2 regions of the Leisingera sp. F5 genome follow, and region 1 is predicted to be linked to the other one. Evidence: riboswitches for the same ligand, from Rfam matches in the RefSeq annotation. Region 1 holds a riboswitch; the other holds the start of a gene.
The links. Region 1 has a riboswitch for thiamine pyrophosphate ahead of thiC (phosphomethylpyrimidine synthase ThiC). Riboswitches for the same ligand answer to the same signal wherever they lie in the genome.
Positions count from the first base shown of each region.

Region 2: another riboswitch for thiamine pyrophosphate. It lies ahead of thiB (thiamine ABC transporter substrate binding subunit); the one in region 1 lies ahead of thiC (phosphomethylpyrimidine synthase ThiC).

Region 1 covers NZ_LUKH01000035.1:5,099-8,509, reverse strand. Annotated here, with positions in the region: gene A2I95_RS19685 (8-amino-7-oxononanoate synthase) at 1-166, opposite strand, end outside; gene bioB (biotin synthase BioB) at 166-1,143, opposite strand; TPP riboswitch at 1,358-1,486, shown strand; gene thiC (phosphomethylpyrimidine synthase ThiC) at 1,611-3,411, shown strand, end outside.
Region 2 covers NZ_LUKH01000042.1:9,820-13,230, reverse strand. Annotated here, with positions in the region: gene aroC (chorismate synthase) at 1-911, opposite strand, end outside; TPP riboswitch at 1,143-1,234, shown strand; gene thiB (thiamine ABC transporter substrate binding subunit) at 1,267-2,244, shown strand; gene A2I95_RS20930 (thiamine/thiamine pyrophosphate ABC transporter permease ThiP) at 2,220-3,411, shown strand, end outside.

The sequences.
Region 1 (3,411 bases):
GCGCCAGTGCATCGGCAGCGGCAGCGCGCAGCACATCACTGCCCGCCAGCCCGAGGTAATCGTTAGAGGCAAAGTCATGCCCCTTCCGCGGCATCAGCTGCCGGTAGCGCCCGCGATTGCGCAGCGCTTCCAGCGATTTCTCATGCCTGGGAAAGGCACCCGCCATCAGCGGCTGCCGTCACATCCCACCGCCATAGCGGTGATGCCCAGACGGTCGAACAGCTGCTGGTCCTTGTCCTCTTCCGGGTTGTCCGCGGTCAGCAGCGTGTCACCCACAAAGATCGAGTTGGCACCGGCAAAGAAGCACATCGCCTGCATCTCGTCCGACATATCGGTGCGGCCTGCGGACAGGCGCACATGCGATTTCGGCATCAGGATCCGGGCCAGCGCCACCGAGCGGACAAATTCGATCGGGTCCAGCTTCTCGACATTGGCCAGCGGCGTGTCGGCAATCGGGATCAGCATGTTCACGGGCACCGAGTCGGGGTGCACCTCCAGCGTTGCCAGCGCCAGCATCATGTCGATACGGTCGAGCTGCTTTTCACCCATGCCGACGATGCCGCCGGAGCAGACCTTGATGCCTGCCTCGCGCACCTTGTTCAGGGTGTCGATGCGGTCGGCAAAGGTGCGGGTGGTGATGATCTCCGAATAATAGCGCTCGGAGGTGTCGATATTGTGGTTGTAATAATCCAGACCCGCGTCGCGCAGGCGGAACACCTGGTCTTCTTCCAGCATGCCCAGGGTCATGCAGGTCTCCATGCCCAGGTCTTTGACGCCCTGCACCATCGCCTCAAGCGCTGCCATGTCGCGATCCTTGGGCGAGCGCCAGGCGGCGCCCATGCAATAGCGCGTCGCGCCGCCGTCCTTGGCTTTCTTGGCCTCGGCAATCACCCGCTGCACTTCGATCAGCTTGGAGGCCGACAGTTGCGCGCCGTTGCGCGCCGACTGCGAGCAATAGGCGCAATCCTCGGCGCAGCCGCCGGTCTTGATGCTGAGCAGTTTGGACTTCTGCACCTGGTTGGGGTCGAAATACTGCCGGTGAACTGTATGCGCCTGAAACAGCAAGTCCATGAAAGGCTTGTTGTAAATCGCTTCCGCTTCTTCGCGGGTCCAGTCGGTGCGGATGGGTGCAGCGTCCAGCATGCTGTCTCCTGTTCTCGTGTACCAGTTGGCCATGCGCGGATGGCGGTTCGGGATTTTATAGATAATTTTTCCACCTGCGATCAAGCACCAAAGCTGCGCTGCAGCGATTTACCCCAAAACCGGCAGCGAATTCCAGCCAAGAGACTGCCATTAAAAGATAAAAATAATCTACAAAGTTTTCGGTTGACGCGAACCCCATGCCTCCCCTAGCCCTATAGGCACGCAGGGGAGTCCCGCCCAAGGGACTGAGAGGCGTCATGGTGCGGGGCAACCCGGACCGGCGGCGCGACCCTTTGAACCTGACCCAGTTGATACTGGCGTAGGAAGCTAGGACGCGCCTTTTGTCCCCGCGGGGACAGCCGTTTGAAACGGGCGCATTCCGGTACAGCAGGCCGCTTGCCTGCCGGTTTCCCAGCCAAAACTCATCTGGTGTCTTTTCTGAGTTATTGGCTTTGAGGAGCACCAAAATGAACGTCCCCAACCCCAAGATCACCACAGGTGCGTTGCCCGCGTCGCGCAAGATCTATGTCGCAGGCGAGGTCCACCCGGACATCCGCGTGCCAATGCGCGAAATCGCCACCCACCCCACGGCGGGCGAAGCGCCGCTGCCGGTCTATGACAGCTCTGGCCCCTATACCGACCCAGACGTGCTGACCGACATCCGCCAGGGCCTGCCGCAGCTGCGCCGCCAGTGGATCGAGGCGCGCGGCGATGTCGAAGAATACCAGGGCCGTGATGTGACACCCGCGGACAACGGCTTTGTCGCGGGCGAGCGGCTGACGCCTGAATTCCCGGTAAAACCCGCGCCGCTGCGGGCCAAGGACGGTAAGGCGGTGACCCAGCTGGCCTATGCCCGCGCCGGCATCGTGACGCCGGAGATGGAATTCATCGCCATCCGCGAAAACCAGCTGCGTGAACTGTCGCCCTGCCACCGCGACGGCAATGATTTCGGTGCCAATATCCCCGATTACGTGACGCCGGAATTTGTCCGCGATGAAATCGCTGCCGGCCGCGCCATCATCCCCGCCAACATCAACCACCCCGAGATCGAACCGATGATCATCGGCCGCAATTTCCTGGTGAAGATCAACGCCAACATGGGCACCTCTGCGGTGACTTCCTCGATGGAGGAAGAGGTCGACAAGCTGGTCTGGTCGATCCGCTGGGGCGCGGACACGGTGATGGACCTGTCGACGGGGCGCAACATCCACAACACCCGCGAATGGATCATCCGCAACAGCCCCGTGCCCATCGGCACCGTGCCGATGTATCAGGCGCTGGAAAAGGTGAACGGCATCGCCGAGGACCTGACCTGGGAGGTATTCCGCGACACGCTGATCGAACAGGCCGAACAGGGCGTCGATTACTTCACCATCCACGCGGGCGTGCGCCTGCATATGGTGCCGATGACGGTTGAGCGGGTCACGGGGATCGTCTCGCGCGGCGGCTCGATCATGGCCAAGTGGTGCCTGCATCACCACAAGGAGTCGTTCCTCTATGAGCACTTCGAGGAAATCTGCGACATCTGCCGCCAGTATGATGTCTCCTTCTCGCTGGGCGATGGATTGCGCCCGGGTTCGATTGCCGACGCCAATGACGAGGCGCAGTTTGCCGAGCTGGAAACCCTGGGCGAACTGACCAAAATCGCCTGGGCCAAGGACTGCCAGGTGATGATCGAAGGGCCAGGCCATGTCGCCATGCACAAGATCAAGGAGAACATGGACAAGCAGCTGGAGTGCTGCCACGAGGCGCCGTTCTATACGCTTGGGCCGCTGACCACGGATATCGCGCCGGGCTATGACCACATCACCAGCGGCATTGGTGCGGCGATGATCGGCTGGTTCGGCTGCGCGATGCTCTGCTACGTGACGCCCAAGGAGCATCTGGGCCTGCCGGACCGCGACGACGTCAAGGTGGGGGTGATCACCTACAAGATCGCCGCCCATGCCGCCGACCTCGCCAAGGGCCTGCCGGGCGCCCAGCGCCGCGACGACGCGCTGAGCCGCGCGCGGTTCGAGTTCCGCTGGGAGGATCAGTTCAACCTGTCGCTGGACCCGGATACCGCGCGCGAATTCCACGACCAGACCCTGCCGAAACAGGCCCATAAGGTGGCCCATTTCTGCTCCATGTGCGGGCCGAAATTCTGCTCGATGCGGATCAGCCACGACATCCGCGCCGAAGCACAGAAGGAGGGCATGGAGGCAATGGCCGCCAAGTTCCGCGAAGGCGGTGAGCTGTATGTGCCTGCAGCCGAGGCTGCGGAACCGG
Region 2 (3,411 bases), on a different contig from region 1:
GACGACGTAGGCTTCACCGCAAAGCGCACTACCACATCCTGACCGGTGGAAATGCCGCCCAGGATGCCGCCGGCGTGGTTGGAGGAATACTCCGGGCCGTTTTCACCCATGAAGATCTCATCGGCGTTTTCCGAACCCTTCAGCCGCGCGGCATTCATGCCCTCGCCGATTTCCACGCCCTTCACGGCGTTGATCGACATCATCGCGGCGGCCAGATCGGTGTCCAGCTTGCCGTAAACCGGCGCGCCGATACCGGCGGGGACATTGCGGGCGACCACCTCGACCACTGCGCCGACCGAGTCGTGCGCCTTGCGCAGGGCCTGCAGGTAGTCTTCCCATTCCTGCACCGCGCCTGCGTCGGGGATCCAGAAATCGTTCTGCTCAATCGCGTCCCAGTCAAAGCGGCTGCGGTCGATCTTCAGCGCGCCCATCCGGGTCATGTAGCCCTTGATCTCCAGCCCCGGCGCCAGCGCCTTGATTGCTTCACGTGCAACACCGCCCGCGGCAACCCGTGCCGCGGTTTCGCGCGCCGAGGAGCGGCCGCCGCCGCGGTAGTCGCGGTTGCCGTATTTCTGGAAATAGGTGATGTCGGCGTGGCCCGGGCGGAAGGTCTGGGAAATCTCGCCGTAGTCCTTGGAGCGCTGGTCGGTGTTTTCGATCATCAGCTGGATCGGCGTGCCGGTGGACATGCCGTCGAACACGCCCGACAGGATCTTGACCGCGTCCGGCTCATTGCGCTGGGTGGTGTTCTTGTTCTGGCCGGGGCGGCGCTTGTCCAGCCACTGCTGCAGCATTTCCGGCTCCAGCGGCACGTTCGGCGGGCAGCCGTCGACGGTGGCGCCAAGCGCGGGCCCGTGGCTTTCGCCCCAGGTGGTGACGCGGAAGAGGTGTCCAAAGCTGTTCATCGACATGCGGCGCGGTCTCCTTTGCGGGACGTGCTTAGCGGGCAGGGGCCTGTGCCTCAAGCGGATTCCTCTGCGGCAAAGCGGGCAGGGGCGCTGCCCCCGACGCCTGCGGCGGCTCCCCCGGGATATTTTAAGCCAGAAGAACAGGGGATCGGCGCTGGCAGCGGTCCAGTTTGACCTGGCCATAGGTCCTGGCGGGGCTTTGGCTTGTCATTGTTGCGCCCGGGGCCTAATGTCCGCGAGACCTCGGGGTGCGCTGCGGCGCTGAGATGACACCCGTTGAACCTGAACCGGATCACACCGGCGGAGGGAAGGTACTGGACAGCCTCCACCCTTGCCCGAAGCCGCAAAGGAGGATGGCATGAAACATCTTGCATTTGCAGCGGGACTGCTTGGCGCGTCGGCAGCTTTTGCCGAAACGCCCGAACTCACCGTATATACCTATGACAGCTTTGTCTCCGATTGGGGCCCCGGCCCGGCGGTGGAGAAAGCATTCGAGGAAGTTTGCGGCTGCGACCTGAAACTGGTCGGCGCAGGTGACGGCGCGGCGCTGCTGGCGCGGGTCAAGCTGGAGGGCGAACGTTCTGATGCAGACGTTGTTCTGGGCCTCGACACCAATCTGACCGCGGCGGCCAAGGAAACCGGCCTGTTTGCCGAGCATTCGGTCAGCGCCGATTTTGCGCTGCCGGTCGAATGGAACGACGCGACCTTTGTGCCTTATGACTGGGGCTATTTTGCCTTTGTTCACAACGCCGATGCAACGGCACCTGCGGATTTCAAGGCGCTGGCTGCCAGCGACAAGAAAATCGTGATTCAGGATCCGCGCTCATCGACCCCTGGCCTCGGCCTGCTCTTGTGGGTCAAGGCCGCTTATGGCGACGAGGCGCCGGAAATCTGGAAGGGCCTGTCCGACAACGTTGTCACCGTGACCAAGGGCTGGTCCGAGGCCTATGGCATGTTCCTGGAAGGCGAGGCTGATATGGTTCTCTCCTACACCACCTCGCCCGCCTATCATCTGATAGCAGAGGAGGACGCCTCCAAGGCTGCTGCTGCCTTTGGCGAGGGCCATTACATGCAGGTGGAAGTTGCCGGCAAGCTGGCAAACACTGACCAGCCGGAGCTGGCGGATCAGTTCCTGGCATTTATGGTATCGGATACCTTCCAGTCGATCATCCCGACCACCAACTGGATGTACCCCGCAGTGACCCCGGCGGCGGGCCTGCCGGAAGGGTTCGGCACTTTGATCGCGCCGGGCAAATCCCTGTTGCTGAACGAGACTGAAGCGGCAGAGGTGCGCGATACGGCGCTGGGCGAATGGCTGGACGCGCTCAGCCAGTAAGCGCCTTTCCCGGCATCAGTGCGGCCCTTTTGGTGGCTGCGCTGATCCTGGGAACCCTTGGGGCAGTTGGCCTAAGGGCTGAGGCCGGAAGCGGATTCGCAGCCAGCGACTGGGCTGCGGTCCGCTTTACGCTGACACAGGCGAGCCTGTCGGCGCTGCTGAGTGTCGGCCTCGCCATTCCCGTTGCCCGCGCTTTGGCGCGGCGGCGGTTTCCGGGGCGGGGGCTTCTGATTGCCCTGCTGGGCGCACCGTTCATTCTGCCAGTTATTGTTGCCATTCTTGGGCTCCTCGCGGTCTTTGGCCGGGCTGGCTGGCTGAGCAGCCTTCTTGGCCAATTCGGGATGGAACCGGTGCAGATCTACGGGCTGCACGGGGTGGTGCTGGCGCATGTCTTTTTCAATCTGCCGCTGGCGACCCGGCTGATCCTGCAGGGCTGGCAGGAGATTCCTGCCGAGCGCTTCCGCCTGGCGGCGCAGCTGGATGCCGGGGCGCTGGCGATGTGGCGGCTGCTGGAAGGGCCGATGCTGCGGCGAGTGGTGCCCGGCGCACTGGCGGTTGTCTTCGCGATCTGCCTCTCCAGCTTTGCGGTGGCGCTGACATTGGGCGGCGGGCCAAGAGCCACAACCATCGAACTCGCCATCTATCAGGCGTTCCGCTTTGATTTCGATCTGGGCCGCGCGGCGCTGCTGTCGGGCATGCAGTTGCTGCTGACCGGCGCCGCCGCGCTGGTGGCGCTGCGGGCGTCGGCGGGCGAGGGTTTTGGCGCTGGTCTTGACCGCGCGGTGCGGCGCTGGGACGGGCAGGGGGCGCTGGCGCGCGGCTTGGATGTTTTCTGGATTATCCTGTCTGCGGCGTTCCTGCTGCTGCCGCTGGCCGCAATCGTGCTGGCGGGACTGCCGGGGCTGGCAGATTTGAAAAGCAGTGTCTGGCAGGCCGCTGGAAACTCCATTCTGGTTGCTGCGCTCAGCACATTGATCCTGCTGGCGCTGGCCCTGCCGATGGCCGCCGCGGTGGCCGCCGGGCGCAACGGCATGACTGAACTGTCGGGCATTCTGGGCCTTGCGGCCTCGCCGCTGGTGATCGGCACCGGGCTGTTCATCCTGATCTATCCCGTTGCCGATCCCTTTGCCTTGGCTCTGCCGGTGACGGCGCTGGTCAATGCGGTGA